Regions from separate parts of the Microbacterium saperdae genome, predicted to be linked through region 1. Evidence: predicted binding sites of a transcription regulator. Region 1 holds the regulator's gene; each other region holds the start of a gene.
What was found. The regulator LexA, encoded in region 1, represses DNA repair genes until DNA is damaged. The targets are predictions, from matches to a motif close to TCGAACANNTGTTCGA.
Positions count from the first base shown of each region.

Region 2: a site for LexA is predicted at 5,736-5,751, ahead of recA (recombinase RecA). Genes of this name have one in related genera too.
Region 3: a site for LexA is predicted at 7,949-7,964, ahead of FB560_RS00240 (HNH endonuclease signature motif containing protein). Genes of this name have one in related genera too.

Region 1 is NZ_VFOX01000001.1:1,050,300-1,060,413, forward strand. It holds gene ftsE (cell division ATP-binding protein FtsE) at 158-1,240, shown strand; gene ftsX (permease-like cell division protein FtsX) at 1,237-2,151, shown strand; gene smpB (SsrA-binding protein SmpB) at 2,249-2,725, shown strand; gene FB560_RS05010 (dipeptidyl-peptidase 5) at 2,746-4,611, opposite strand; gene FB560_RS05015 (arsenic resistance protein) at 4,649-5,614, opposite strand; gene lexA (transcriptional repressor LexA) at 5,668-6,354, opposite strand; gene FB560_RS05025 (LysM peptidoglycan-binding domain-containing protein) at 6,665-7,027, shown strand; gene FB560_RS05030 (histidinol-phosphate transaminase) at 7,077-8,171, shown strand; gene hisB (imidazoleglycerol-phosphate dehydratase HisB) at 8,168-8,785, shown strand; gene hisH (imidazole glycerol phosphate synthase subunit HisH) at 8,782-9,420, shown strand; gene FB560_RS05045 (MinD/ParA family ATP-binding protein) at 9,442-10,114, opposite strand, start outside.
Region 2 is NZ_VFOX01000001.1:2,141,321-2,151,434, forward strand. It holds gene FB560_RS10255 (GNAT family acetyltransferase) at 1-354, opposite strand, end outside; gene FB560_RS10260 (dihydrofolate reductase family protein) at 411-941, opposite strand; gene miaA (tRNA (adenosine(37)-N6)-dimethylallyltransferase MiaA) at 980-1,924, opposite strand; gene miaB (tRNA (N6-isopentenyl adenosine(37)-C2)-methylthiotransferase MiaB) at 1,921-3,468, opposite strand; gene FB560_RS20945 (regulatory protein RecX) at 3,519-3,968, opposite strand; gene recA (recombinase RecA) at 4,490-5,539, opposite strand; gene FB560_RS10285 (DUF3046 domain-containing protein) at 5,806-6,030, opposite strand; gene FB560_RS10290 (helix-turn-helix domain-containing protein) at 6,050-6,358, opposite strand; gene FB560_RS10295 (CinA family protein) at 6,500-6,985, opposite strand; gene pgsA (CDP-diacylglycerol--glycerol-3-phosphate 3-phosphatidyltransferase) at 6,982-7,557, opposite strand; gene FB560_RS10305 (DNA translocase FtsK) at 7,557-10,114, opposite strand, start outside.
Region 3 is NZ_VFOX01000001.1:41,070-51,183, reverse strand. It holds gene FB560_RS00265 (ABC transporter ATP-binding protein) at 1-2,007, opposite strand, end outside; gene FB560_RS00260 (ABC transporter ATP-binding protein) at 2,004-3,731, opposite strand; gene FB560_RS00255 (enoyl-CoA hydratase/isomerase family protein) at 3,980-5,041, opposite strand; gene FB560_RS20830 (ATP-binding cassette domain-containing protein) at 5,152-7,287, shown strand; gene FB560_RS00245 (hypothetical protein) at 7,367-7,816, opposite strand; gene FB560_RS00240 (HNH endonuclease signature motif containing protein) at 7,975-9,390, shown strand; gene hemL (glutamate-1-semialdehyde 2,1-aminomutase) at 9,405-10,114, opposite strand, start outside.

The DNA.
Region 1 (10,114 bases):
CCGCGAGTGCGTCACCGGCATCCTCATGTTAACAGGGGCCTGCGACGTGGCAGGGGGTGTCGGATGGGGAGCACTACCCATCCGATCCTGACGCGGACGCACTGCGCGGGGTGTCGCTCGCGGCCAGCCGAAGAGGCGCGCTTAGGCTCGTAGCGCCATGATTCGGTTCGAGAACGTCACGAAACGCTACCGCGGGACGTCGAAGCCCGCTCTGTCCGGAGTCGACTTCGAGGTGCAGCGCGGGGAGTTCGTCTTCCTGGTCGGCGCCTCCGGGTCCGGCAAATCGTCCTGCCTGCGGCTCATCCTGCGCGAGGACGTCCCCACCTCAGGGAGGGTGGCGGTGCTCGGCAGAGACCTGCGCTCGCTCGCGAACCGCAAGGTGCCCTATTTCCGGCGCCACATCGGCTCGGTGTTCCAGGACTTCCGGCTGCTCCCGTCGAAGACCGTCTACCAGAACGTCGCCTTCACCCTGCAGGTCACCGGTTCCTCGCGCGGGTTCATCCAGCAGGCCGTCCCCGAGGCGCTCGCGCTGGTCGGGCTGGACGGCAAGCAGAAGCGGATGCCGCACGAACTCTCCGGTGGCGAGCAGCAGCGCGTCGCCATCGCACGCGCTCTCGTCAATCGTCCGCAGGTGCTGCTCGCCGATGAGCCCACAGGCAACCTGGACCCCGCGACCTCGGTCGACATCATGCAGCTGCTCGCCCGTATCAACGCGGGTGGAACGACCGTGCTGATGGCTACGCACGAGGCTGGTTTCGTCGACCAGATGCAGCGTCGCGTGATCGAGCTCAACGACGGCGAGATGGTGCGCGACGAGGTGCACGGCGGGTACGGCGACACCTCGAACATCCCTCGCCTCGTGCCGGCAGAGGTACGCGGCGCGGCCGCCGTCGCCGCGCTCACCGCGGTGCAGGAGGTGCAGCGCCAGACGGCAGACCTCTCCATGGTCCGAGCCGCACTCGCCGAGGAGCTGAGCGAGCAGCGCAAGGCCGCTGCCGCCGCTCCGGCGCACGAGCCAGCTTCGGCATCCGCACCTGTCGCCGAGAGCACACCCGCGGACACGGTGGTGCCTCTCGAGCCGGTCGTGGCGCCGGATCCCGCTCCGGTCGACCCTCCTGTCGCGGTCGGCCCGCGCACGCATCCGATCGTCCTGCCGCAGGTCGATGTCGCCGAGCTCGGCGTCGCCGATCGCCTGGGACTCTCTGACGGCGACGATGAAGAAGTGGGGCCGACCTCATGAGAATCGGTCTGATCCTCGCCGAAGCCCTCGGCGGTCTCCGCCGCAACATCTCGATGGTGATCTCCGTCGTGCTGGTGACCTTCGTCTCGCTCACATTCGTCGGTGCGGCGATCCTGATGCAGGGCCAGATCGGCGTCATGCGCGGCTACTGGGCCGAGCGCGCCCAGGTCGCCGTGTACATGTGCTCCGCGGTCTCGGAATCCGACACCTGTGTCGACGGCGCGGCCAGCGATGAGCAGGTGGAAGCCGTCCGGGCTCAGCTCGAGGGCGATGCGCTCTCGCCGCTCATCAGCTCGATGACGTTCGACACCAAGGAAGACACCTACGCCAAGCTCGTCGAGCAGCTCGGCGCCGACCAGGCCAGCGTGCTCACGCCCGACCAGGCTTTCGAGGTGTTCTTCGTCACGATGAAGGACCCGGGGCAGTCTCCGGTGCTCGCCGAGGCCTTCAGCGGCCAGGCGGGCGTGGAGCAGGTCAAGGACCAGCTGCAATATCTGGAGCCGCTCTTCTCCGCGCTCACGGTCGCGACGTATATCGCCGTGGGTATCGCGGTGCTCATGCTGATCGCGGCGACGCTGCTGATCGCGACCACGATCCGTCTGTCCGCGTACGCGAGACGCAAGGAGATCGGCATCATGCGCCTGGTCGGCGCGTCCAACAGGTTCATCCAGACGCCGTTCGTCCTCGAAGGCGTGTTCGCGGCGTTCCTGGGGTCTGCGCTCGCCAGCGCCGCGGTCGTCGCCGGGGTGCACTTCGGAGTCAACGGATACCTCCGCGGTCGAGTCCCCTTCATCACGACCTGGATCACGATGCAGGACGCGATGCTCGTGGTGCCTGTGCTGATCGGCATCGGCATCGTGCTGGCGGCCCTGTCCGCCGGGTTCGCGATCAGACGCTGGCTGCGCACCTGACCCGACCGGGTCGGGTGTGCCCTCCGTGCTCGGTATAGACTGAAAGGCTGCTCAGCCGTTTCATGTCGCTGAGCTCATCGACACACAGGAGAGCATCATGCCCAGGGAACGCGGGGAGAAGGTCATCGCGACCAATCGTCGCGCACGTCACGACTACAACATCGAGAAGTCGTACGAGGCGGGGATGGTGCTCACGGGCACCGAGGTGAAGTCGCTGCGCCAGGGGCGCGCGAACCTGAGCGACGGGTACGCGTTCATCAAGGGCAACGAGGTCTTCCTCGATTCGGTGCACATTCCGGAGTACTCCCAGGGTCACTGGACGAACCACACCGCCAAGCGCGTGCGCAAGCTGCTGCTGCACCGCGAGGAGATTGCGAAGCTCGCCCACGCCGTCTCGGCGGGCGGATACACGCTGATCCCGTTGAAGCTCTACTTCTCGGACGGTCGCGCCAAGGTCGAGATCGCCCTGGCGAAGGGAAAGCGCGAGTACGACAAGCGTCAGACCCTGCGTGAGCGTCAGGACACCCGCGAGGCAGACCGGGCCATGCGGTTGCGCAACCGCGTCGGGGAGTAATTAGCCGGACGAATCCGGGATCAGAGTCGCGGAGCGAATCCGAAGACACGACCGAGGAACGTCAGCTCCCGTTCGAGCGCATCGACGACGGTCTCCGCGCGGCGGAAGCCGTGCCCTTCTCCCGGATAGAGCACGTACTCATGGTCGATTCCGCGCGCGGCCAGTGCGTCGCGGATCGCCGCGGACTGCGACGGCGGCACGACACGGTCGTCCTCGCCCTGCAGCAGGAGCACCGGCACCGCGATCCGGCCGGCGGATGAGAGCGGGGAGCGGTCGATGTACAGCTGCTCCGACTCCGGCAGGGGACCCACGAGGCTCTCGATGTAGTGCGCTTCGAAGTCGTGGGAGTCCTCAGCGAGCATCCGCAGGTCGGAGACGCCGTAGCGGCTGATGCCCGCCCCGAACACCCCGCCGCGTACGAGGGCCGACAACACGGTCCAGCCCCCGGCCGAGCCGCCGCGGATCGCGATCCGATCGGGATCTGCCAGGCCGGCGTCGGCGAGCCCCTGTGCGGCGGCGATCACGTCGTCGACGTCGACCACGCCCCATTGCCCCTGCAGTCGCTCCCGATAGGCGCGACCGTAGCCGGTCGAACCGCCGTAGTTCACGTCGAGCACGCCGATGCCACGGCTCGTGTAGAACGCGATCGCGGCGGACGTGGCACCCGTCACGTGGGCGGTCGGTCCGCCGTGCACGAGCACGACATAGGGCGGGAGCGAATCCTCCGGGGCGGAGACCTCCGGGTTCGCCGGTGCGTAGGCGAAGGCGTGCACCGGTCCGTGCGCACCGTCGATGTCGATCTGCTGTGCGGCGGGCATCCATGCGGGATCCACCCGGTCGCCGCCGCGCACCGCCGTCACCTCTCCGGAGTCCAGGTCCACGCACCAGACGCCCGGGTTCACGTGGGAACCGTTGCCGGACAGCAGCACGCGGTGTCCGCGGACATCGTCAACGCTCACATGGCCGTCGCAGGGCACGTCGAGGTCGCGTGTCTCTCCCTCGGTATCGATCACGACGACTCGATCGCGGCCGTTCGTGCGGATGGCGACGGTCCGGCCGTCGGAGAGCGGCCGGAACCAGCGGTTGCCGAGCACCCACAATCCGTAGCCGGTATCGGCATCGGCCGGTGCGATGAGCTCGGCCGGCGCGCTCGGGGAGAGGCCGTCGAGGTGCACGCGATGCAGGAGCCAGCGCCCGGAGGGATCATCGGCGTAGAGCAGTGCATCGTCGGAGACCCATTCGGGTTGCAGAGCAGCCCGACTCGGCAGGGTCGCCACCTCGCGCCCGTCCACGGTGGCGAGGTGCACCGTGGCGGCGTCCCACGGCATCCGATCCCCACTCCACTGGACCCACGCGATCCGCGAGCCGTCGGGGGAGAGCGCCGGATGCGCGAAGAACGCGGATCCCTCGGCGAACACCCGGATCGCTGCCGGATCGCCGGAGGCGGAGCCGTCCAGCGGAACGCCCACGATCGCGCGTCGGTGCGGCGTAGACGTGAGGTCCTCGCGCACCGCGAGCAGACGGCCGTGTTGCCACCGCAGACCGCCGTGGGCCGGCCCCTCAGGCGTCAGCGGCGTCGGCCCGCCGGCCGCGGGGAGGCGGTACACCCGCTGGTCCTTGGCGTCGACGAAGTACAGGGTGCCCTCGTCATCCGCCGTCCAGGCCCCTCCGCCGTATTCGTGCACTCGTGAGCGTGCACTCCAGGGAGCCGGCAGGACCTCTCGTCCGGTCGAGGACCGGACGGTGACACGACCGCCCTCGGCCGGTACGGACTCGCCCCACCAGATGTCGTCGCCGACGAACCGCGCCCCGTCGATGCGCGGCGAGGAGGTGGCCACCGAAGCCGCAGAGAAGGGGGAGGGCCAGGACCCGTAGGGCGAAGTCATACGTCGAGCCTATGCGGGCGTGGAGACCGTCACGGCGTCAGCGCTGCGGGATGAGCCGGGGCAGGACGCGCACCAGCATGACCATCACGATGAGCTCCACCAGCGTCTGGGTGACCACGACCAGCGGTGCGAGTGCGAGGGCCGAGGGAAGCGCGAGCGCGAGAGGGAGGACCACGAGTGAGTTGCGCGTGACGCCGCTGAACGTCAGTGCGCGCGACGACGCCGCGTCGAGACGGGCGATGCGCGCCACGAGGATGCCGAGCACGACGAGGATGACGGCGAACGCGAGGTAGATCGGCGCGACCCTGGTGAGCGCCCCGAGCTGTGCACCCACTGCGCGCACCTGGGAGGCGACGACGATCAGGAGCGTCGCGCTCATGAGGGGCACCGTCGCGGCGAGCAGACCGCTCTCGATCGTGCGGACGAGGGAGTATCGACGTGCCAGCACCTGCACCAGGGCGGCGGCTGCCAGCGGGAGAAGGATCAAGACGACGAAGGCCCGCACGAACGGCGCGCCGTCGATCAGCGCGGCGGCGTCCGGCCCGATGAACAGCAGGAGGTACAACGGCAGCAGCAGGATCTGGGCGAGCATCAGCAGCGGGGCGGCGGCGAGCAGTTTGGTCGCGGACCCGCCGGCCAGTCCGGTGAAGACGATCACGTAGTCGACGCAGGGTGTGAGCAGCACCAGGAGCACGCCGATCAGCAAGGCGCTCTCGTCGGCCACGAAACGGGACAACGCGAAGACGACGATCGGGACCACTACGAAGTTGAGGAGTCCGAGCGCGCCGAGGAAGCGTGCATCGCGCAGGGAACCGCCGATCCGCCGGAAGGGGACGGAGAGGAACGTGACGAACAGCAGCACCCCGAGCACCGGTTCGATCGCGTACTCGAGAGCATCGCTGCCGGGAACGGCCAGGCCGACTCCGACGCCGCACAGGATCGCCGCCAGGAAGAGCGCGACCTGATGACGTTCCATCCAGGAAGTACGAGTCGTCTCAGTCATCACCTCCCACTGTACGGACGACGGCAGGCGGCCGGAGCATGTTGCGCCCGGGGTCAGACGGCGCGGAGCACGGCGACCACCTTGCCGAGCACCGTGGCCTCATCGCCGAGGATCGGTTCGAACGCCGAGTTGCGGGGCAGCAGCCACGTGTGCCCGTCGCGACGGCGGAAGGTCTTGACGGTCGCCTCGTCGTCGAGCATCGCCGCGACGATCTCACCGTTCTCCGCGCTGTTCTGCGAGCGGATGACGACCCAGTCGCCATCGCAGATCGCGGCGTCGATCATCGACTCTCCCGAGACCTTGAGCATGAAGAGATCGCCCTTGCCCACGAGCTGACGGGGGAGGGGGAAGATCTCCTCGACCTGCTGCTCCGCGGTGATCGGCACTCCTGCGGCGATGCGACCCACGAGCGGCACCAGTGCCGCATCGCCGACCGGCGTCGCCACGTCGGCCGGGTTCTCGGTGCTGGAGCCGGGAAGGTCGATCAGCACCTCCATGGCCCTGGTCTTGCCGGGATCGCGGCGGAGGTAGCCGCTGAGCTCCAGCTGCCCGAGTTGGTGGGTGACGCTGGAGAGCGACTTGAGCCCGACCGCGTCGCCGATCTCGCGCATGCTCGGCGGGTAGCCCTGCTGGGCGATCGAGGCCTGGATGACCTCCAGGATCGCCATCTGCTTGGGGCTCAGGCTCTTCCGACGGCGCGTGCGCGGTGCCTCTGGCTCGGGGGCTGAGTTCTCGCTCATGATGCTCCTTCGGTACGCGTTTCCGACGCCGCTCTTCGAATGTCGGTGGCCCGTGGTGGGGTGTTCCTATCGAAACCGTATCCGAGAATCATGCGGATCTGGAAGATCTGTTCGAGCGTGTCGGCGGATTGGCGGGTGTGGTTTCGAAGAAAGCTTGACAGATGTTCGAACTCGAAGATACCTTCGGAACGTAGCTTCGCATTCAGCCCTCCCGGCCGAGAGCAGGATGCGAACGCTACGCCAACTTCCACCGGCCCGTGCGGCAGGTGGCTGATCCTCCCGGCAACGGGGCGACGCAGAGGAGCACACCATGAGCACCATCACCTTCAGCACCGCAGCAGTCATCCCGGCCCGCCCGGCGACGCGTCTTCGGCTGACGGTTCGCGGTCGCCGCGTGCTGCTCGCTCTGGCGGCGGTGCCCCTCGCGGCGGGCATCGCGTTCGCCGCGATCAGCGGCGGCAGCGCCCTCGCCTCGAATGAGAGCACCGGCACGGTCAGTTTCGAGACGGTCACGGTCCTCCCGGGCGACACGCTGTGGTCCATCGCCAGCGAGATCGCGCCGACGGCCGACCCGCGTGAGGTCATCGGAGAGATCACGCGACTGAACGTCCTGCAGACCGGCGAGCTGCAGATCGGACAGTCGCTGTCGATCCCCGCGCAGTACACGAACTGACCGCAATCGAGCGTCACTCTGATCGCCTCGTCCCGCTGAGCGTTCTAGCATGGGAAGGGTGACCGCCTCACTCGATGACCTGCCGCTTCGTGACGACCTTCGAGGGTTGACCCCGTACGGTGCCCCGCAGGCGCCGCTGCCGATCGCCCTCAACGTGAACGAGAACACGCATCCGATTCCGGACGAGGTGGCCAGCGACATCCTCGACGAGATCGCTGTCGCGATCCGCGATGTGAACCGTTACCCCGATCGGGAGTTCACCGCTCTCCGCGAAGGGTTCGCCGCTTACCTGGGCAACGGTCTGGAAGCGGAGGGCATCTGGGCGGGCAACGGGTCCAATGAGGTGCTGCAGCACATCCTGCAGGCTTTCGGCGGTCCGGGGCGCACCGCCTTCGGGTTCGCGCCGACCTACTCGATGTACCCGTTGATCGCGCAGGGGACCGGGGCCCGCTGGGTCGCGGGTACACGCCAACCCGACTACACGATCACGCCGGAGGAGGCGGCCGCGCAGGTGCGGGATGTCGATCCCGATGTCGTGCTGCTGTGCTCGCCGAACAACCCGACCGGTACGCCTCTCGGCCTCGACGTGGTCGAGGCCGTGTACGAGGTCGCGCGCGGTGTCGTGGTGGTCGATGAGGCCTACCAGGAGTTCGCCCCGCGTGACGCCCCCTCCGCGCTGTCGCTTCTGGCCGGTCGCCCGCGTCTGGCGGTCTCCCGCACCATGAGCAAGGCGTTCGCCTTCGCGGGCGCGCGCGTCGGCTACCTGGCAGCGGACCCCGGTTTCATCGACGCGCTCCGTCTCGTGCGGCTGCCGTACCACCTGAGCGCGTTGACCCAGGCGGCGGCGGTCGCCGCGCTGCGCAACGCCGATGTCATGCTAGGGATGGTCGATGAGATCGTCGAGCAGCGTGATCGGATCACGGCCACGCTCGAGGCCCTCGGCTACACGCCGCACGAGTCGTGGAGCAACTTCGTGCTGTTCGGCGGAGTGGCTGACCCGAAGGCGACCTGGCAGAAGCTCTACGACCAGGGCGTCCTGATCCGTGACGTCGGCATCCCCGGACACCTGCGTGTCACGGCGGGCACCGAGGCCGAGACCACGGCGTTCCTCGACGCGCTGGCCTCGATAGACTCGGCATCATGAGCAGCCTCGCCCTGACCCCGCGCACCGCGAGCCGCGTGCGCGGCACGTCGGAGTCCACCGTCGAACTCGAACTCAACCTCGATGGCACCGGTGCGAGCCGCATCGACACGTCCGTGCCGTTCTTCGACCACATGCTCACCGCTTTCGCGAAGCACTCGCTGACCGATCTCACGGTGCGGGCATCCGGCGACACCCACATCGACGCCCACCACACCGTGGAGGACGTGTCGATCGTGCTCGGCCAGGCGATCCTCGAGGCGCTGGGCGACAAGTCCGGCATCTCCCGCTACGGAGACGCCCTGGTACCGCTCGACGAGGCCCTCGCGCAGGCCGTGGTCGACATCTCCGGGCGCCCGTACCTCGTGCACGAGGGTGAACCGGTCGGTTTCGAACACCACCTCATCGGCGGGCACTTCACCGGCTCGCTCGTGCGTCACTCCTTCGAGGCCATCGCCTTCAACGCAGGACTCACGGTGCACGTGCGCGTGCTCGGAGGACGCGATCCGCACCACATCGCCGAGGCGGAGTACAAGGCGTTCGCGCGGGCGTTCCGCCAGGCCAAGGCGCTCGACCCGCTCGTCGAGGGAATTCCCTCCACCAAGGGTGCGCTGTGACGCGCACTCCGAAGGTCGCGGTCTTCGACTACGAGTCGGGGAACGTGCATTCTGCCGTCAAGGCTCTCGCCGCTGCGGGCGCCGATGCGGTGCTCACGCGCAACCGTGCCGAGGCGCTCGAGGCCGACGGCCTGGTCGTGCCCGGCGTCGGCGCGTTCGCGGCGGTGCGTGACGCACTGCACGCGCACGGAGGAGACGAGATCATCGATCGGCGCCTCGCCGGTGGACGGCCGGTGCTCGGGATCTGCGTCGGCATGCAGGTGCTCTTCGCCCACGGCGTCGAGCGCGGCGTCGATTCGGAGGGTCTCGGCGAGTGGCCGGGAGCCGTGACGGAGCTGAACGCGCCCGTCCTCCCGCACATGGGCTGGAACACGGTGAGCCCGGGCGACGACAGCGTACTGTTCCGCGGAATCGAGGAGGAGCGGTTCTACTTCGTGCACTCCTACGGTGCGCAGTCGTGGGAGCTCGACGTCATTCCGCCCTTCCCGCAGCCGGTGCTGACATGGACCACGTACGGCGATCCGTTCCTCGCAGCCGTCGAGAACGGACCGCTCTCCGCCACGCAGTTCCACCCGGAGAAGTCCGGAGAGGCCGGCATCCAGCTCCTGCGGAACTGGATCGGCAGCCTGAGCTGAACCCCGGCGACGCCTGACGGGTCAGAAACCGCGGGCGACGGCTGCTGCGGCGGACAGCCACGCCCGCTGGGCGCGTTTGTTGAGCGCGCCGTACCGCAGGGGACCGTCGACCATCTCGTGATCGAACGGGATGCTGACGACCTCGCGCGACAGGGAGCGGTACCCGCTCGTGACGTGATCGAGCTCGGCGGCCGTCGCCTTCGGATCCGCCTGGGAGACCACGGCGACGGACTCGCGCGCGAGACGCGCGGACCGCTCGTCGCGTTCCTCCAGGGCCTCGATGAGCAGGGCGCCGGCCTCGGCGTGGTCCGCGCGCGTCGTGGTCGCGATGACGAGCTGATCCGCGTGATCGATCATGCGCAGCCACATCGGGTCCGACTCGTCGTTGCCGGAGTCGATGACGATCAACCGGTAGAACTTCGAGGCGACGGCGTGGATCGCATCGACGTCGGTCGGGCTCAGGCGGTTCTCGTGCGCGAGCCTGATCGGCTTCGACCGCAGCACGTCGTACTTCTCGCGCGGCTGATGGTGCATGAAATGCGCGAGATCCGCGGACTGCGCTCCGGTGCCCAGCAGTCTCCCGGCCTCCGGCAGCAGTTCCAGCAGCGTGCGATCATGCGCGCCCGTGTCGGTTCGCCATCCCAGGGTCCCGCGCGTCTGGTTGTTGTCCCACGCGAGCACGCCGGCACCGCCG
Region 2 (10,114 bases), 1.1 Mb from region 1:
TTCCCGCACCATGAGTTGCACCTTCGGGCATCCCATCTCCTCCAGGAGCCGCTCCGCTTCCTGCACGAGGCCGCGGGCCACTCCGCGCCCACGAGCGGATTCTGCCGTGGCGAGGTAGTACAGCCACCCCCGATGACCGTCGTACCCTGCCATCACGGTGCCGATCACTGTCGCCTCGTCGGAGGCCTCCCCCGGCGGAAGCACGGCGACCAGGAACAGCTCCGGCTGCACCGCGCGTTTACGCGCGATGTCGAGATAGGGGTCGTTCCAGGGTCTGGTCAGACCAGCCTCATGCCACAGAGAAACAACGGGTTCTGTGTCGCTGTCCACGAACGCACGAATGGCCCACTCCACGCTCTGTCCTCCTCGTCCTGCCGACTGCACCGGGTCACGAGTCTAGGGGCGAACGGTCATCTCTTCGTCACGCGGTAGCGACCGCAGAGGAAGCTCCGGTTCCGCGCCACATCGAGCAGTTCCAGGTCGAGGGCACGCGGCAGCAGCGGCGCTCCCGCGCCGAGCGTGACGGGTGCGTACTGCACCCAGACCTCGTCGACCAGATCGGCATCGGCGAACTGCCCGGCGAGTTCTCCCCCACCGACGATCCAGACGTCCTTCTCCCCCGCCGCAGCGACCATCTCCCTGTGCACCGTGCGCACATCGTCTTCGACGAATCGGACATCCGCTCCTTCCGGCGTCGGGAGGTCCCGGTGTGTGAAGACCCAGGTCGGCTGCGCATATGACCACGGTTCCTCACCCTGGTTGCGGAGCAGCCACTCGTACGTCGACGCGCCCATCGCCAGCGCTCCGATTCCCTTCTCGAACGCCGCGTACGCCATCGGGCCTTCGTGATCGATGTCCTGCTTCAGCAGCCACTCCAGCGAGTGCTCGGGGGTAGCGATGAACCCGTCCAAGCTGGACGCCGTGTAGTAGTAGGTGGTCATGCTCCCAGCCTCGCAGGAGCCACCGACATCGACGGGTCTCAGCCGACGAGCAGGGCGCGCACATCGACGGGAGGCTGGTGCCATTCCAGCCCGTCGTACCGCTTGAACCACGACACCTGACGGCGGGCGTAGCGACGCGTGAGCGCCTGGGTCTCGGCGATCGCCTCGGCGCGCGTGAGCCGACCCTCGAGGTGCCCCAGGGCCTGCGCGTAGCCGATCGCGCGCTGCGCGGTGACGCCGCGCTCGAGTCCGTGATCGCGCAGCCCGGCGACTTCATCGAGCAGTCCGGCCTCCCACATGCGCTCCACGCGCGCGTCGAGCCGCTCGACAAGCTCCGCACGATCGATGTGCACGCCGATCAGCTTCGTGCGCCCGTGCCACAGCACCGGCTCTTCGGGCAACGCCGCTCCATGGGTCGCACCACCCTGTTCGAGGACTTCCAGCGCACGGATCACACGGCGGTCGTTGCGCGGGTCGACACGGGCCGCCGTGGTCGGATCGAGGGCACGGATCCGCTCGAGCAGCGCGGTGACGCCCTGCTCCGCCAGCTCCTGCTCGAGTCGTGCGCGCACCTCCGGATCGCGCGGAGGGAACTGGAAGTCGTAGATGACGCTGGAGACGTACAGCCCGGACCCGCCCACCAGGATCGCATCGCCGCCGCGCTCATGAATCGCGGCGACCGCATCACGAGCGAGCGGCTGATACCAGGCGACCGCGGCCTCTTGGTCGACCTCTCTCACATCGAAGAGGTGGTGCGGAATACCCCGACGTTCGTCGAGGTGCAGCTTCGCCGTGCCGATATCCATCCCTCGATACAGCTGCATCGCATCGGCGTTGACGATCTCTGCCGGGTTCCCGCGCTCGCGCAGTGCTTCCGCAAGATCGAGCGCGAGATCGCTCTTGCCTGTGCCTGTCGCACCGACGATGCCCCAGAGCCGAGGCTCCGATGCCGCCGACGATTCGTGCGCGGGGATCGTGTTCACACTCCGACGCGCAGCGTCGGGAGTCCGAGCGACACAGCCCGCGGTCCGCCGTCGCTCGCGGGAGCCGGCACCGCGCAGGACTCTGCCTGTGCGCGATCCCATGCGTCCCCGCCGCGCGTACGACGGATCTGCAACGGACGACCGGTCGGATCGTCGGCGAGCAGGTGGAACGGAGCTGCGTGAGTGATGGTCACGGTGACCACATCGCCGGGACGGGGAAGATCGGAGCCTTCGGTGACCTCGAAATGCACGAGACGATTGTCCTGCGCACGACCGGTCAGGCGATGCGTCGCCGCGTCCTTCTTCCCTTCGCCGGTGGAGACGAGGACCTCGACCTCACGACCGATCTGCTTCTGACTCTCTTCCAGCGAGATGCGCTCCTGCAGCGCGATCAGCCGGTTGTACCGTTCCTGGACGATCTCCTTCGGCACCTGGTCGTCCATCGTGGCGGCGGGCGTACCCTCGCGGATGGAGTACTGGAACGTGAAAGCGCCGGAGAAGCGCGCCTGCTCGACGACACGCATGGTGTCCTCGAAGTCCTCCTCGGTCTCACCGGGGAAACCCACGATGATGTCGGTCGTGATCGACGCGTGTGGGATCCGCTCGCGCACCCGATCGAGGATGCCCAGGAAACGCTCGCTCCGGTAGGAACGCCGCATCGCTTTGAGGATCCGATCGCTCCCGGACTGCAACGGCATGTGCAGCTGCGGCATGACGTTGGGGGTCTCGGCCATCGCGTCGATGACATCATCAGTGAACGCCGCCGGATGGGGACTCGTGAAGCGCACACGTTCGAGGCCGTCGATCTCTCCCGCCGCTCGCAGGAGCTTTCCGAACGCCTGGCGGTCACCGAACTCGACGCCGTAGGAGTTGACGTTCTGGCCGAGGAGGGTGACCTCGAGGGCACCATCCTCGACGAGAAGACGGATCTCGTTCAGGATGTCACCGGGGCGACGGTCCTTCTCTTTGCCGCGGAGGCTGGGCACGATGCAGAACGTGCAGGTGTTGTTGCAGCCCACCGAGATCGACACCCAACCGCTGTGAGCCGCGTCACGCTTCGTGGGAAGCGTGGATGGAAACACCTCCAGCGCTTCGAGGATCTCGAGCTCGGCCTCGCCGTTGTGGCGGGCGCGCTCGAGCAGACCGGGCAGAGAGCCCATGTTGTGCGTCCCGAAGACGACATCGACCCAGGGCGCCTTATCGAGCACGGCCTGTTTGTCCATCTGAGCGAGACACCCGCCCACGGCGATCTGCATCCCGTCCTTGCGCCGCTTGACGGCGGCCAGCTGGCCGAGCGTCCCGTACAGCTTGCCGGCGGCGTTGTCACGCACGGCGCAGGTGTTGATGATGACGACGTCCGCCTCGGTCCCTGCCTCAGCACGGGTATAGCCGGCGCTTTCCAACGAACCGGACAATCGCTCCGAGTCGTGGACATTCATCTGGCACCCGAAGGTGCGCACTTCGTAGGATCGCTGTCGGCCGTCGACGTCGACGGCTGCCGACGAGGCGGTGATGATCGTCGGTTCGCTGCGCGGGATAGTCATGATGCTCCCATTGTACGAGCGCGATCGCGTGGATCAGCGCGGCGCAGGCGTCAGTCGGAATCCACGAATCGCACGCCGCTCGGTCGACCACCGAACGTCGCTTCGGCCAGGGCCGTCTTCGCCGCGGTCATGGCGACGGATCCGTTGTATCCGCGGCGAGACAGCTGGCCCACCAGACGCCGCAGCGCCGTCTCGGCGTCGAGCCTGCTGAGCGACCGTGCCTTGGTCCGCGCGAAGTCCAACGCCCGCTCGGCATCGTCGTCCGGAAGCTCATCGAGCGCCGCGTTCACCACGTCGCGCGGGATACCGCGCTGTGCGAGAGCACGGGACAGCGCAACGCGTCCCTGCCCCTTGCGCTGGCTCCCCGACTCCACGAGCTGACTCGCGAGGGCGGCGTCATCGAGGTAGCCACGTCGGGTGAAATCGTCGAGCACATCGTCGATCTGGGCGCCGTCGAGACCGTGGGTCTTCAATACCGTGCGGGCTTCCGAGATCGACAAGGAGCGTGTTCGGAGCTTCCTGACGAGACTCTCCGCCGCGATCTTCCGGTTCTCTTCCGGGTCAGGAGCGTCGAAGGACTCCACTTCTTCGACGCCGGAATGCCTGTCCAACGCCCGCAATCGCGGAGCACTCTTCGTCGCCGCTCCCCCACGCGCGGGATGCCGATCGCTCGGCGTCGCTTCGGCGCTTTCCCCTGTCGAGCTCCCGTTGTTCGGCGATGAATCCCACGTCGATCGCCAAAGACCGGCGTCTCCGGTCCTGCGTGGAACGACGGCCGCTGCCTGCTCCGCTCCCGCTAGAACATCCGCTCCAGATGCGCGAGACGGTGAGTCGTCCGAGCTCCCCTTCTGAGAAGAGGACCTCGCCTCGGATGCGGAGACTCCTTCCGGGGCTGGCGTCGCTGACGGCGCATCGCTCGATACGTCACCGGCGCGAGCCGTTCCTCCGCCGAACAAAGGGATAACGGGGGCGAGTCGCTCATCAGCGCCTCGCGATCCGCCCCCGCTCTCGCCGGTCATGATCAGGCCGGGCGACGCTCGGCGAGCTCGTCAGCTGCGGCAACAGCTGCCACCTGCGGGCCGATGCCGAGCTTCTGCTTGATCTGGGTCTCGATAGCCAACGCGATGTCGGGGTTGTTCAGCAGGAACGTACGGGCGTTCTCCTTGCCCTGTCCCAGCTGGTCACCGTCATACGTGTACCAGGAGCCGGACTTCTTGACGATGGCGTGCTCCACGCCGAAGTCGATCAGGCTGCCCTCGCGAGAGATGCCGATGCCGTAGAGGATGTCGAACTCCGCCTGCTTGAACGGCGGTGCCATCTTGTTCTTCACGACCTTGACGCGTGTGCGGTTTCCGACCGCCTCCGTACCGTCCTTCAACGTCTCGATTCGACGAATGTCGAGTCGCACCGAGGCGTAGAACTTCAGCGCCTTTCCACCGGCGGTGGTCTCCGGGGAACCGAAGAAGACACCGATCTTCTCGCGCAGCTGGTTGATGAAGATCATCGTGGTGTTGGTCTGGTTGAGACCACCGGTGAGCTTACGAAGCGCCTGCGACATGAGGCGCGCCTGGAGACCGACGTGCGAGTCACCCATCTCGCCTTCGATCTCGGCGCGCGGCACCAGGGCGGCCACCGAGTCGATGACGATCAGGTCGATCGCGCCGGAGCGCACGAGCATGTCGGCGATCTCGAGCGCCTGCTCTCCGGTGTCGGGCTGCGAGACCAGCAGCGCGTCGATGTCGACTCCGAGCTTCGCTGCGTAGTCAGGGTCGAGCGCGTGCTCGGCATCGATGAACGCAGCGATACCGCCGGCGCGCTGCGCATTGGCGATCGCATGCAGCGTCAGCGTCGTCTTACCCGAGGACTCCGGGCCGTAGATCTCAACGATTCGACCGCGCGGCAGGCCTCCCACGCCGAGAGCGACGTCAAGAGCGATGGATCCCGTCGGGATCACGGCGACAGGAGCACGTTCGTCGCTGCCCAGCCGCATGACCGAGCCCTTTCCGAACTGGCGATCGATCTGAGCGAGAGCTGTTTCCAGGGACTTCTCGCGGTCTGCGGGTGATGGCATGATGTGTTCCTTCTGCTCGCGTGGTGCCGCCTGTAGGCTGTCGCGGCGCTCCCGGCTGGGAGCAACTCTCCGACAAGGCGTATGGCTCATCGGCCATGTCTTCACCGTACGAGGGACCTCCGACATTCGGCCGTCGACCCTGCGAACGGTGGAGAGCACCAGCTCTGAACCACTTGTGCAGAAGACTACGCCGGATTCGAACGCATCTTCGACGACACGCCGTTCACGGCGCGTCGGAACCTGGATTCATCGAACACCGATGCGGTTCAGCGCTTGCGGGGTTCGAGGCGTCCGGCTCCGTGGCGCCGCGACAGCGGCACATCCATCTCGTCGCACAGCGCATACCAGATCTCGCGCGGAGGCACCCCCGCATCGAGCGCCTCGGCCGCAGTGCGACCTCCCAAAGGCGTCAGCACGAGATCCTGGAGGAGAGACGACGCGCGGGTGTGGAATTCAGCCTCCACGGCGCGGAGAAACTCACTACGACGCATCGTGGTGGAAGACCGCGCGTCAGCGCAGCGACAGCTCGGGCTCGATCGACGCCACGAGGTCGTCCGGGACGACATCCGGGAAGACCTGAATGCCCTCAAGCACGGAGATACGATCGCCGACCTCACGCATGATCGTCGAGATCGGTACGTCGAGCGCGTCGGCGACCGAAGCGAGGATCTCGCTCGATGCTTCCTTCTGGCCTCGCTCGACCTCGCTGAGGTATCCCAGCGCAACCGATGCCTTGCTCGCGACCTGCCGGAGGGTGCGTCCCTTCTGCAGGCGGAAGTCCCTCAGCACATCGCCGATTTCCTGTCGTACAAGAATCATCGGAACCTCCTCCCGGATCGTAAAGTCGGAGTCCCCTCCGACGAGATCGCCAGTCTAGTCCTACTGGCTTTCACAAAATCTACCCCTGCACTCTGTGGTTTGAATGTGAGCACATCATACGTAACGGCGAGAATACGCCGGCTATTCCCCGAGCACATCACGCAGGGTGAGCAACACCGCGTCGACCGCGGCAGAACGGATCTGCGCGCGATCGCCGTCGAACCGAAACTCGACTGTGCGCGACGCCTCGGGGGTGACAACGCCCACGTGGACGGTGCCCACAGGCTGGCCGTCCGGCGAATCGGGGCCGGCGATCCCGGTCGTCGATATCCCCACGTGCGCGTCTACGCCGTCGATGCTCACCGCCCTCCGTACCCCGTCCGCCATCTGCAGCGCGACGCTCGGATGCACGGCGCCGTGACGCGCCAGCAGATCGGCGTCGACGCCGAGCAGGGAATGTTTGACGGGTGTCGCGTAGGCGACGACGCCGCCCCACAACACGGCCGACGCACCGGGCACCGCCACGAGAGCAGCGCTGACGGAGCCACCCGTCAGGGATTCAGCGACCCCGAGGGTCCAGCCTCGACGTCCCAGAGCCGAGAGGACAGCGGCAGCAGGAGACATCATGCCTTCTGACGAGAGCCCCGGACCTGCGCGACGATGTAGTCGATCCCGCTCACCACGGTGAGGATGAGCACGATGATCATCAGAACGGCCGTGATGAGGGTCCACGGTCCGAGCCCGATGAACTCGTGCAGCGGCAGCAGCGCCCACCCCAGAGCCACGCCCTGGAACGCGGTCTTGATCTTGCCCATCCACGCGGCCGCCACGACATGCTCCTTGGCGACGACGAGCCGGTGCACCGTGATCCCCCACTCGCGCACCAGGATGATCAGCACGATCCACCACTGGATCTCCCCGAGGATCGCGAGACCGATGAAGCCTGCGCCGGTGAGGAGTTTGTCGGCGATCGGGTCCCAGAGCTTCCCGAAGTCGCTGACGATGTCGTACTTGCGCGCCAGATAGCCGTCGACCCAGTCCGTCGAGATCGCCACGATGAACAGGATCGCGGCCGTCCACCGGAGGCCGGGGCTCGGGACACCGTAGGTCCCGCCGAGCAGGAGCACGACAAAGAAGATGACCGCCAGTGGGATGCGGGCGATCGTGATCGCGTTGGGGAGCTGCCTCGGAATGGTCATCAGTCCCGTCCTGTCAGGCCCCAGGCGTCTTCATCGCCCTCGGATTCGACGACGGGGAGTCCGTCATACTGCGCCTCGATCGGGTCGACTGCAGTCGGAAGCGGCGGCACAGGGGGCACAGTCGAGCTTGCTGCCGGTGCGGGAGAGTCCTCCCCGCGCAGCTTGGCCATGACCTGCGGAAGCTGTTCGGCGGTCGCCAGCACGTCTCGCGCCTTCGATCCCTCGGAGGGCCCGACGATCTCGCGAGACTCCAACAGGTCCATGAGGCGTCCCGCTTTCGCGAAGCCGACACGCAGCTTGCGCTGAAGCATCGAGGTGGAGCCGAACTGGGACGAGACGATGAGCTCTGCGGCCGCGAGCAGCAGTTCGAGGTCGTCGCCGATGTCCTCGTCGACTTCCTTCTTCTTCGCCGGCTCCATGGCCTCCTGGACATCCGAGCGATACTCGGGGCGCGCCTGGCGGGTCACGTGCTTGACGACCGCGTCGATCTCCTTCTCGTCGACCCACGCGCCCTGCAGACGGAACGGCTTCGACGACCCCATGGGCGAGAACAGGGCGTCACCCTGACCGATCAGCTTGTCGGCACCGGGGCTGTCGAGGATCACTCGGCTGTCCGTGACACTGGTCACGGCGAACGCCAGTCGGGAGGGCACGTTGGCCTTGATGAGACCGGTGACCACGTCGACGCTGGGTCGTTGAGTCGCGAGCACCAGGTGGATACCGGATGCACGCGCGAGCTGGGTGATGCGCACGATCGAGTCCTCGACGTCTCGCGGGGCCACCATCATCAGGTCGGCCAACTCGTCGACGACGACCAGGAGGTACGGGTACGGCTTGAGCACGCGCTCACTGCCGATGGGAAGCTCGACCTCGCCGGCACGCACCGCACGGTTGAAGTCGTCGATGTGACGGAAGCCGAACGACGCGAGGTCGTCGTACCGCATGTCCATCTCCTTCACGACCCACTGGAGCGCCTCTGCGGCCTTCTTCGGGTTCGTGATGATGGGCGTGATCAGGTGAGGCACGCCGGCATAGCTCGTGAGTTCCACGCGCTTCGGGTCGATGAGGACCATGCGCACATCAGAAGGTCGGGCGCGCATCAGGAGGCTCGTGATCATCGAGTTCACGAAGCTGGACTTACCGGATCCGGTCGAACCGGCGACCAGCAGGTGAGGCATCTTGGCGAGGTTCGCGATCACGATGTTGCCACCGACGTCCTTGCCGACGCCGATCGTCATCGGGTGCGTGCTCTTCTGAGCCGCCTGAGACCGCAGCACGTCACCGAGCGCGACCATCTCCTTGTCGGCGTTCGGGATCTCGATGCCGATCGCGCTCTTGCCCGGGATGGGCGAGAGGATACGGACATCGTTCGATGCCACGGCGTACGCGAAGTTGTTGCTCAGCTGCAGGATTTTCTCGACCTTGACGCCGTGGCCGACCTCGACCTCGTACTGCGTCACCGTCGGCCCGCGGGAGAACCCGGTGACCTTGGCGTCGACCTTGAACTGCGACAGCACGCTCGTGATCTGCTCGATCACCTTGTCGGTCGCCTCGGAGCGCTCGACCGGCGCCGGGCCTTCGACGAGCAGCCCGGGAGACGGGAGGATGTAGGGCGCGATCGGAGCCTGCGGTCCGCGGTCTCCGGGACCGTCGGTGCCGAATCCGTCGAGACCGGGGAGTTCCGGCATCTCGCCGGTGTCCGACTCGTCGTCGAGCAACGCCGTCGTCTGCTGACCTGCGAGCGACTCCGTCACGGAGCGCACCTCGGACAGGATCTCGGTCGCCGCGTCCTGGGCGTTCGCCACGATCACCGCCTGATCGTAGGCGGGCGTCGCATCCGGAGTCGACAGCAGCGCGGTGATGTCGTCAGAGCCGAGCGTTCCCTCATCCGGGTCTTCTTCGCGGCCGGTCTTGTTCCGCCGCCACCAGGGCAGCACATCCGGATCATCGACCTTGTCGGCCTCGTCGACCGGCGGGGCTTCCTTCACCGGCTTCTCGGCACGCTCCGCGTCGAACATCCACGCGTAGAGGTCGCCGAGGCGGGTTCCGATCCGGTTCGGAGGGGTCTTGGTGAGGATGAGTACGGCGAGCACGGCGAGCAGGCTGAGCACGATGTAAGCGACGACCGGGGTCAGGAACGCGAGCGGCTCCCCCACCATCCATCCGAAGAGTCCACCGGCCTCGCTGAGCGCGAGCATCCCCTCCTTGGGCTGCGCGCGCACGACGGCACCGAACTTGTCGGTGGTCCCGGCAGCGACGTGGCAGAAGCCCGCCAGGGTCAAGATGAACAGTCCGAAGCCGATTCCAATGCGACCGTTGTCGTGCACCGAGGAGGGGTGGCGGAACAGCCACCCGGCGAGGAACAGCAGGAGCACGGGCATCACGAAGGCGACCCGGCCGATCAGCCCACCGACCGAGTACGCGCTGATGTTGGCCGCGACCTCGTTGCCGATGAAGAACCACTCGTTGACGGCGCCGAGGATTGCGAGAAGGACGAGCAGGAACGGGAAACCGTCGCGACGGTCGTCCTTCTCGAGCGTCTCCGGGCCGAAAGCGC
Region 3 (10,114 bases), 1.0 Mb from region 1:
GTCGTGCGTGCCCTTCTCTACGATGTCACCGTGCTCCATCACCAGGATGAGGTCGGCATCGCGGATGGTCGACAGACGGTGTGCGATCACGAACGAGGTGCGCCCCTCGCGGAGAGCAGCCATCGCCTTCTGCAGCAGCAGCTCCGTGCGGGTGTCGACGGCCGACGTGGCCTCGTCGAGGATGAGGATCGACGGCTTCGCGACGAACGCCCGTGCGATCGTGATCAGCTGGCGCTCACCGGCCGACACGTTCGCGGCATCCTCGTCGAGCACGGTGTCGTACCCCTCAGGGAGAGCGTGCACGAAGCGGTCGACGTAGGTCGCCGCGGCGGCTTCCTGGACTTCCTCATCGGTCGCGGTCGAGCGGCCGTAGCGGATGTTCTCGCGGATGCTGCCGGCGAACAGCCACGGGTCCTGGAGCACCATGCCCGTGCGCGACCGCAGCTCGTCGCGGGTCACCTCGGCGATGTCCTGCCCGTCGAGCATGATCCGCCCGCCGCTGAGCTCGTAGAAGCGCATGATCAGGTTCACCAGGGTGGTCTTGCCCGCACCGGTCGGTCCCACGATCGCGACGGTCTGACCGGGCTCCACGCGGAACGACAGATCCCGGATGAGCGGACGCTCCGGCGTGTACGAGAACGCGACGTTCTGGAACTCGATCACGCCCTTGCCCTCCACGAGCTCGGGGGCGTCGACGTCGTCGGCCTCCTGCTCATCGGCATCGAGCAGCTCGAAGACCCGCTCGGCCGATGCCGTTCCGGACTGGACCACGGCAGCCATGCCACCCAGCTCGGACAGCGGCTGCGTGAACTGCTGCGAGTACTGGATGAACGCCTGCACGTCGCCGAGGCGGAGCTGCCCGTTCGCGACCATCAGACCACCGAGCACCGCGATGCCCACGTAGCTGAGGTTTCCGACGAACATCATGGCCGGCATGATGATGCCGGACAGGAACTGGGCCTTGAAGCTCGCCTGGAACAGCTCTTCGTTCTCGTCCTGGAACTTCTCCAGCGCATCCTTCTCGCGACCGAAGACCTTCACCAGCGCGTGGCCGGAGAACGCCTCCTCGACACGGGCGTTCAGTCGACCGACCTTGCGCCACTGACTGCCGAAGGCCTTCTGCGACCGCGGCCCGATGATGCCGAAGATCACGCCCATGAGCGGCAGCGTGATCAGGGCGACCAGCGCGAGCTGCCACGAGATCGAGAACATCATCACGAGCACGCCGATCACGGTGAGCACCGAGGTGAGCGCACCGGAGAGCGACTGCTGCATCGTCTGCGTGATGTTGTCGATGTCATTGGTGACGCGCGAGATCAGCTCACCGCGCTGCACCTTGTCGAAGTACGCCAGCGGCAGACGGTTGATCTTCGCCTCGACCGATTCACGCAGCCGCCACATGGTGCGGACCATGATCACGTTGATCACGTAGCCCTGGATCCAGGTGAGGAACGCGGCAGCCACGTAGATGCTGAGGACGGCGGCGATGACCATCCGCAGGGCCTCGAAGTCGATTCCCTGGCCGACCGTGAAGTCGCCCAGCGCCCCGACCTGATTGGCGAAGTCGTTCTGGCCACCGGCACGCAGGGCCTCGACGACGACATCCTGCGAGGTGCCGGCCGGGAAGCCGGGGAAGCCGTCGCTGGGCTGCCCGAGCTGGATGGAGATGAACCCCTTGTAGACGAGGTTGGTCGCCTCGGCGAGCACCTTGGGCGCCGCGACGGTCAGCACGACGCCGATGGCGCCCAGGATCGACACGAAGACGAACCAGAGTGCCGACGGCTTGAGCAGACCGATCATCCGGGCGAAGCTCGGACCGAAGTTGTCGGCCTTGCCCGGCGCCACACTGTCCCAGTCGCCGGAGTTCTGACGCGCCTGCTCCGCGAGCTCGGCCTCGTACTTCTCCTCGGCGGTCAGTTCGGGTTCGATCGTTGCCGCCTTACTGCGGCCGCGCTGCTTCCGGGTACCGGCCCCAGAGCCTGTCGAAGGGTTGCTCTGCTCGCTCATGCGTCCACCCCCAGCTGCGACTCGACGATCTCGCGGTAGGTGTCGCTCGTCGCGAGCAGCTCCTCATGTGTGCCGACGCCGACCATGGTCCCGCCGTCGAGCACGACGATGCGGTCCGCGTCGGTGATGGTGGAGATGCGCTGCGCGACCACGATCTTCGTCACGTGCGGGAGCTCCCGCCACAGCGCCTGGCGGAGCCGGGCATCCGTGGTGAGGTCGAGCGCCGAGAACGAGTCGTCGAACACGAGGATCTGCGGACGATGCACGATCGCACGGGCGATCGCGAGACGCTGGCGCTGACCGCCGGAGACGTTCGTGCCGCCCTGCGCGATGCGCGATTCGAGCCCGTCAGGCATCTCTTCGACGAAGTCGCGGCCCTGTGCGATCTCGAGCGCCTGCCAGAGCTCTTCGTCCGTCGCCTCTTCACGTCCGTAACGCAGGTTGGACGCCACGGTGCCGGTGAACAGGAAGGGGCGCTGCGGCACCAGGCCGATGCTGTCCCACAGCGCCTCGACGTCCGCCTCGCGCACATCGGTGCCGCCGACGTGCACTGCTCCGCCCGAGACGTCGAACAGACGCGGGATGAGCGACACGAGGGTGGTCTTGCCCGAGCCGGTCGATCCGACGATCGCGACCGTCTCACCGGGCTGCGCGGCGAAGCTGATTCCGGTGAGCACCGGGGAGTCGGCGCCGGGGTAGGTGAACTCGACGCCGTCGAGCGCCACGGATCCGGGGATCGGGAACTCGGTGACGCCGTTCTCCGGGCGGACCAGGGTGGACTCGGAGTCGAGGACCTCGCCGATGCGCTCGGCCGAGACCGCGGCGCGCGGGATCATCATCGCCATGAAGCTCGCCATGATGACGCCGCCCATGATCTGGCCGATGTACTGCATGAAGGCGAACAGCGTGCCCACCTGGACGGTGCCGTTGTTCACCTCGATGCCGCCGAACCAGATGACCGAGACGACGGTGACGTTGAGGATGAGCATGAACAGCGGGAAGAGCAACACGAAGAGCGACCCGACCTTGCGTCCGACGTCCATGATGTCGGTGTTCGCGCCGCGGAAGCGCTCTTCCTCGATGCGCTCGCGCACGAACGCACGCACCACGCGGACACCCGTGAGCTGCTCGCGCATGATGCGGTTCACGTTGTCGAGCTTGCCCTGGTAGGTGCGGAACAGGGGCACCATGCGCCCGATCACCAGAGCCGCGAGGATGAGCAGCAGCGGCACAGAGACGGCGATGAGCCAGCTCAGGCCCACGTTGGTCTGGATGGCGAAGACGATGCCGCCGATCGCGAGCAGAGGCGCCGTGACGAGCATGGTCGCGCCCATCATGGCGAGCATCTGCACCTGCTGCACGTCGTTCGTGTTGCGGGTGATGAGCGAGCCGGCGCCGAACTGCGACACCTCGCGCTCGGAGAAACCGCTGACCTTGCCGAAGACGTCGGCACGGATGTCGCGGCCGGCGCCCATCGCGGCGCGCGCCGCGAAGTAGGTCGCGGTGACGGAAGCGATGATCTGCCCCAGCGACACGGCCAGCATGAACAGACCGGTGCTCCAGATGTAACCGGTGTCACCGAGGGCGACGCCCTTGTCGATGATGTCGGCGTTGAGGCGCGGAAGGTAGAGGGTCGCTGCGACACTCGCGAGCTGGAAGACCAGCACGGCGAGCAGCAGCCATCGGTATCGAGACAGATAACGGAGGAGGATTTTTCCCAGCACAGGCGGACTTTCTAGGAAGGATGAATCGGCGGATTTCTCGGCTGACGGATGCCGACCGACAATCGGCCACAAGAAAGAGTGCCACGAAGCGCCGACATTCGTATCCCCCTATCGGGGGACCTTCGCTGACAGCGAACCTTTCCGTGGTCCGGCCAGCGATTTCTGCACCGGGCCGAACAAGTCGACACCTCGTGCCAAGTCGAGGCACGGGCGAAGGAGAAGAGTGGGGAAGGAGAGGCGGCGAGCGCTCAGAAGAGCGGATGCCGAGGCACGTACGCCCGCGCCTCCGCGCCGGCATCCGGTGCCAGCTCGGCGAGCGTGGCGGGCTGCCACCGGGGGTTGCGATCCTTGTCCACCAGCTGTGCGCGGATTCCTTCGACGAGGTCGGGGTGCTCGTTCACGAACCAGAGCACCCGGCGGTACTCGCCCTCCAGCGCGGCGCGGAGTCCCGATGCCTCGCGTGCCTCGCGCACCGCATCGAGCGTCACGACGAGACCGGTCGGCGCGAGCCCCTCGAGCAGGTCGGCGATGGCGGCGGCATCCGTACTGCCCTGCGCCTGGAGCCGTCCGACGATCTCCGCGACGGTCGGCGCCGAGAAGGCCTCGTCGATCGCGGGGCGGAGGGAGGGCAGAGTCGTCGGCTCCGGGGTCTCGTCGAAGAGCAGCACGATCTCGCTGGGCCCGGTGGGGTCGGCGCGGAAGGCGAGCGCCTCGCGCAGCGCGTCGAGCCGATCGGACGGCACGAAGTGGTCCGCGAAGCCGAGGTAGACGGCATCCGCGCCGTTCATCGTCTGGCCGGTGAGCCCGAAGTATTCGCCGAATCGTCCGGGTGCCCGGCCGAGGAGCCAGGTGCCGCCGACGTCCGGAGTGAATCCGATGCGGGTCTCGGGCATCGCCAGCTTCGAGCGCTCCGTGACGATACGGATCGCGGCGTGGCCGGCGAGGCCGATGCCGCCGCCCATCGTGATGCCGTCGGCGAGGGCGACGACCGGCTTGGGGTACTCGGCGATCAGCGCGTTCAGCGCGTACTCGGCGCGGAAGAACTCCGCCGTCTCCTCCGCGCGTCCGCCCACGATCTGGGCGTGCAGGGCTCGCACATCTCCGCCCGCGCACATGCCGCGCTCGCCCTCTCCGTCGATCAGGACGATCTGCACGTCGGTGTTCTCACGCCAGGCGTGGAGCGTCTGGGTGAGGATCTCGATCATGCCGAGGTCGAGCGCGTTGATCGCCTCGGGACGATTGAGCGTGAGCCGGCCGAGGGCTCCTTCCGTGCGGATGAGGACGCGGGGAGCAGGCGTGGATTCGGTCACGGGAGCCAGGCTACTCCGATCCCACGACGCGGGATTCCGCATGAAATACGCGATCCGAGCGCTTTTCCGGCAGGATAGAGGGAAGTGCCCAATGCAAGGAGAGGTCGCGGATGCCCGACGGACAGGTGCTCGAGTTCACACATGTGACGAAGCGCTTCAATGAGGTGACCGCCGTCTCGGACCTCTCTGCCCGTGTCGAGCCCGGTGCAGTCACTGCTTTCCTCGGCCCCAACGGGGCCGGCAAGACCACGACGCTGCGCATCCTGCTCGGTCAGGTGCGTGCCACGTCCGGTACCGCCACGATCGGCGGGACGACGTACGCAGAGCTCCGCCAGCCGCTGCGCACCATCGGCTCCGTGCTCGAGGAGACGGTCTACCGTCCCCGCCGCACGGCCAGTCGGCAGCTGACGATCGCGGCGAAGGCGAACGGCATCCCGCTCTCCCGCGTCGACGAGGTGCTCGCACTGGTCGGACTCGACGGTGAAGGCGATTCCCGCATCGGCGGGTTCTCGCTCGGCATGCGTCAGCGGCTGAGCGTCGCGCACGCGCTGCTCGGCGACCCCGGCGCTCTCGTCTTCGACGAGCCGGCGAACGGTCTCGATCCCGAGGGGATCCGCTGGATGCGTCTGCTGATGCGCCGCCTGGCGGATGAGGGACGCACCGTCCTCGTCTCCTCGCATGTGCTCAGCGAGGTCGAGCAGGTGGCCGACAACGTGCTGGTGCTCTCGAAGGGCCAGCTGGTGCTCTCCAGCGGCATCGAGAAGCTCGCCGACCCGACGGCCGGCTCGGTCGTCGTGGATGCCGTGGACCGTGCCGCGCTCACGGCCGCACTCTCGACCGCCGGCTTCGACGTGGAGGTGCTGCGCTCCGGCCTCACCGTGCGCGGCGGAGACGCAGGAACGGTCGGCGCCGTCGCAGCTCAGGCCGGCATCGCGTTGAGCACGCTCGTGCAGCGTGGTCCGACGCTGGAGGACGTGTTCATCGAGCTGGTCCGCGGCGGCAAGCTGGAGCCGCGCGCTTCGGCCGCCGCGTCGCAGCTCGCACTCGCACCGACTTTCGCGGTCCCCGCCGCAGACGCCGACTCCCCTGCCGAGGAGGCCCCGGCGGAGGAAGGCTCCCCGAACGCCGAGGACGCCGGGGACGACACGCTGATCGCCGAGATCGCCGAGGTCACGGCCGTCTCGGCTGCGGTGTCGGAGACGGCTCCCTCGGATCCGACTGCCGCCGCGGCGATCGCCGCCGGCGCCGACCCTGCGCCCGAGGAGAAGGCGTTCTCCGACGAGGATGCCATCGCCGCCGCCGTGGCGGAGGTCGCGGAGAGCATCCGCGCATCGGAGAATGTGCACCACGCGGACCCCGAACTCGCAGCCGACACCGAGCTCACGGCCGACACCGACGAAGAGGACGCGATCGCGCAGATCGCCGTCGATGAGGCCGTCGCCGCGGATGAGGCTCTCACCGAGGCGTCTGAGACATCCGAGGCATCCGAGGCATCCGAGGTGCCGTCCGAGACGTCCACTCCCTCTTTCGACGAGATCCTGTTCGGCACCGCGGCTCCCGTCGCCGCCGCGTCGACGCCGTCGGACGCGGATGACGAGCCTGTGCACGACGTCAGCCAGATCTTCGCCGACAGCGAGGACGACGAGGCGCGCGAGTCTGACGAGGACGCCCCGGAGGCGACCGATCTCGCGGCGCCGGAGGGTCAGGACCCTGAGGTCACCGAGGTGGACGACGCCGAGACCGAACCCGTCGAGGCGCCCGCCGCCTCCGACGACGAGTCCGCAGAAGAGGACTCCGCGGGAATCGAGATCTTCGACGGCCTCGAGGGCGCGAGCGACCAGTCCGAGGGCGAGCAGTCCGATGGCGAGCAGTCCGAGGACGACCCCCGCTCCGCTGCGGTGAGCTCGATGCTCGCTGCCGCGGCTCGCGCCTACTACGAGGACGAGCCCAAGGACTACCCGCTCGGCGCAGAGACGTCCGAAGATTCTTCGGGATCCGGGGAATCGACATCGTGGAGTGTCGCATCCACGGGTGTCATCGACACCGTGCCCGCCGCGACCCCCGTCGATCACGATGCGGACGATGCCCCGGCATCCGATGAGCACGTCGAGGGCGAGCACCACCACCACGATGGCGACCACCACCACGAGGGCGAGCACCACCACGATGGTGACCAGCACCACCACGACGGTGACCACCACCACGAGGGCGACCACCACCACGAGGGCGAGCACCGTCAGGACTGACGGACATACCGCTCCGACATGTGAGAAGCCCTCCGCGACCTTTCGGTTGCGGAGGGCTTCTCACATGTCATCTGGTCTGTCAGGCGGGCCGGGGGCGGATCACCGGACGACGGCTGCCCTTCGTCACAGGAGTCGGCGCCGTCGCCACGATCTCCTCGACATCGGCTGCTTCGCTGGACACCTCGAGACGCAGCGCCTGTGTGAGCGCGAGCCCGTGCCGGGTCGTGAGGATCAGGCGCCGGTACTGCGCGTCTCCGTCGAGGTCGATCACGACTGACGGACGACGGCGACGGATCAGCACGAAGTCGAGGCTGCCCGCAGCCTTCCAGCTGCCGGCCGCGAGGACACCGGGGATGTGCGTGCCGGGATTCGGTACGCCCCGCAACCAGGTCCACGCGTCGTCGATCAACTGCACCTTGGTGATGGTCTCGCGCACGATCCGGAGATTCTCGCGGTGGAAGGTCGCGGCACGCTCGATCGGCGAGAGCACGACCTCCAGTTGCGTCTGATCCAACAGCAACGTCACCATGAGTCCAGTCTGCCAGCGCGGTCCTGCCAGTTGTCTGGAAGTTGCTCACAGGAACGCAACGATCCATTGTCGAAACCCACCATCGGAGCAGCGCTCCTGAGCATCTCAGCTGTGGATGACTTCCCCCGAGTGTCGTACATATGTTCTAGGCTAGCAGCATGCCACAGACCCCCTCCGACCACATCGAACAGCGTGCGACGCTGCTCGACGCGTGGGTGGAGAAGCGGCGACAGATCGCCAGACTCGAGGCGGAATCCGCCGAACTGCTCGTCGATCGGCTGCTCCTGCGCGACGCCGACACACGGGAGAGTCCGTACCATCGCGACACGATCCACCGGTCGATGATCGCCGAGTACTCGGCGGCCGCCCGCGTCTCGCAGGGAAGCGTCGAGTACGCGTTCTCCGACGCGGCCTTCCTCGACTCCGATCACCCTGCCGCCCGCGAGTCGTTCCGTCGGGGCGCGATCACGGGCGCCCATGTACGCGAGATCGTCCGCGCCGGCACGATCGTGCGAGAGGCGGTCCGTGAAGGGAGAGCGGATGCCGGGGCGCTGGACCTGTACGACGCCGCCGCAGTGGTCGTCGCCGAGAACGAGACCCCGGCCCGCACCCGTGCTCTGGTGCGCCAGATCGCCGCAGCGCTGGCCGGCGAGACGCTGGTCGACCGCCATCGACGCGCCTCCTCGGAGCGCAATGTCACGATGCGCTCCGTCGACGACGGGCTCGCGCTGATCTCCATCGTGCTTCCCGAACACCTGGCCGCCGCGATCATGGACCGTCTCACGCAGCTCGCGCGTCAGGTGATCGCGGCTCGCGACGACGTCGAACCGGTGCTCTCCCCCGACGGGCTCGACTCCGGTGAGAATCCGATCTTCCCCGAAGACCTCGACTGGAGCGCACCCGGCCTCGACGAGTGGGCCATCTTCGGCGAACGAGACACCTTCACGACAGATCCTCTACCCGAGCCGAGCCCGATCATCGTCCCTGCCGATACGCGCACCATGGACCAGGTGCGCACAGATCTCCTCACCGACCTGCTGCTGGCGGCCGACCCCAGCGAGGCGGCGGGTGCGGGCATCGATCAGGTGCGGGCGCACATCCAGGTGACGGTCGCTGCCACGACGCTCCTCGGGGCCGATGACCGCCCGGCAGAACTCGACGGTTTCGGACCGATCGATCCCGACATCGCCCGCGATCTCGCCGGGCGCAACGGCGGATGGTCCCGGCTGTTCCTCGATCCGGCGGGGATGGTGGTCGAGACCGACACGTACAGTCCGACAGAGGGGATGCGTCGGTTCCTGCGGGCGCGCGATCAGCACTGCCGCTTCCCCGGCTGCCGCATGCCGGTGCGCCGCTGCCAGATCGATCACAACCACGACCATGCCCGGGGCGGGCGGACGAGCCTGTCCAACCTCAGCCACTTCTGCGCGGGTCACCACGTGCTCAAGCATCCGGACGTCGATGAACACCATCGATGGACCGCTCGACAGCTCCCCGACCGAAGCCTCGACTGGGTCAGTCCGCTCGGGCGGCACTACAGCGATCCACCACCGCGTCGGGTGATGTTCGTCTGAGCAGGTCCTCGCGCTCAGGCCTGGGCGGCCGCCGCTGCCTCCGCCGCGACGGGGAGCGCAGCCTCGATGCGCTGGAGCTCGTCCTCCCCGTGAGCAGCGGTGAGGAACCAGGCCTCGAAGACGCTGGGCGGGAGAGCGATCCCCTGTTCGCGCAGCGAGTGGAAGAACGGGGCGTAGCGGAATGACTCCTGCGCCTGCGCCTCGGCGTAGTCGCGCGGAGCGGAGGCCCGGAACGACGCGTTGAACAGGTTGCCGGCCTTCGCGACAGCGTGCGTCACCCCGGCACCCGTGAGCGCGGCTGCGAGCGCGGTGGAGACCCGGTCCGCAGCGGCATCCACGGTCGCGTAGACATCGGGGGTCGCCAGACGCAGTGTCGCCAGACCTGCCGCGACCGAGAGCGGATTCCCCGAGAGCGTTCCCGCCTGGTACACCGGCCCGAGGGGGGCGAGGAGGTCCATGACCTCGGCGCGGCCTCCGAGTGCGGCGAGCGGCATCCCTCCACCGACGACCTTGCCGAACGTGACGATGTCCGGGAGGTACTCCTCCCCCGCGGCGGCCTGCAGACCCCAGAATCCGGCGGAGTGCACCCGGAAGCCGGTGAGCACCTCATCGAGGATCATCAGGGCGCCGTGGGCGTGGGCGGTGTCGGCGATCAGCCGGTTGAAGCCCGGCAGCGGAGCGACCACGCCCATGTTCGCAGCCGACGCCTCCACGATGACCGCGG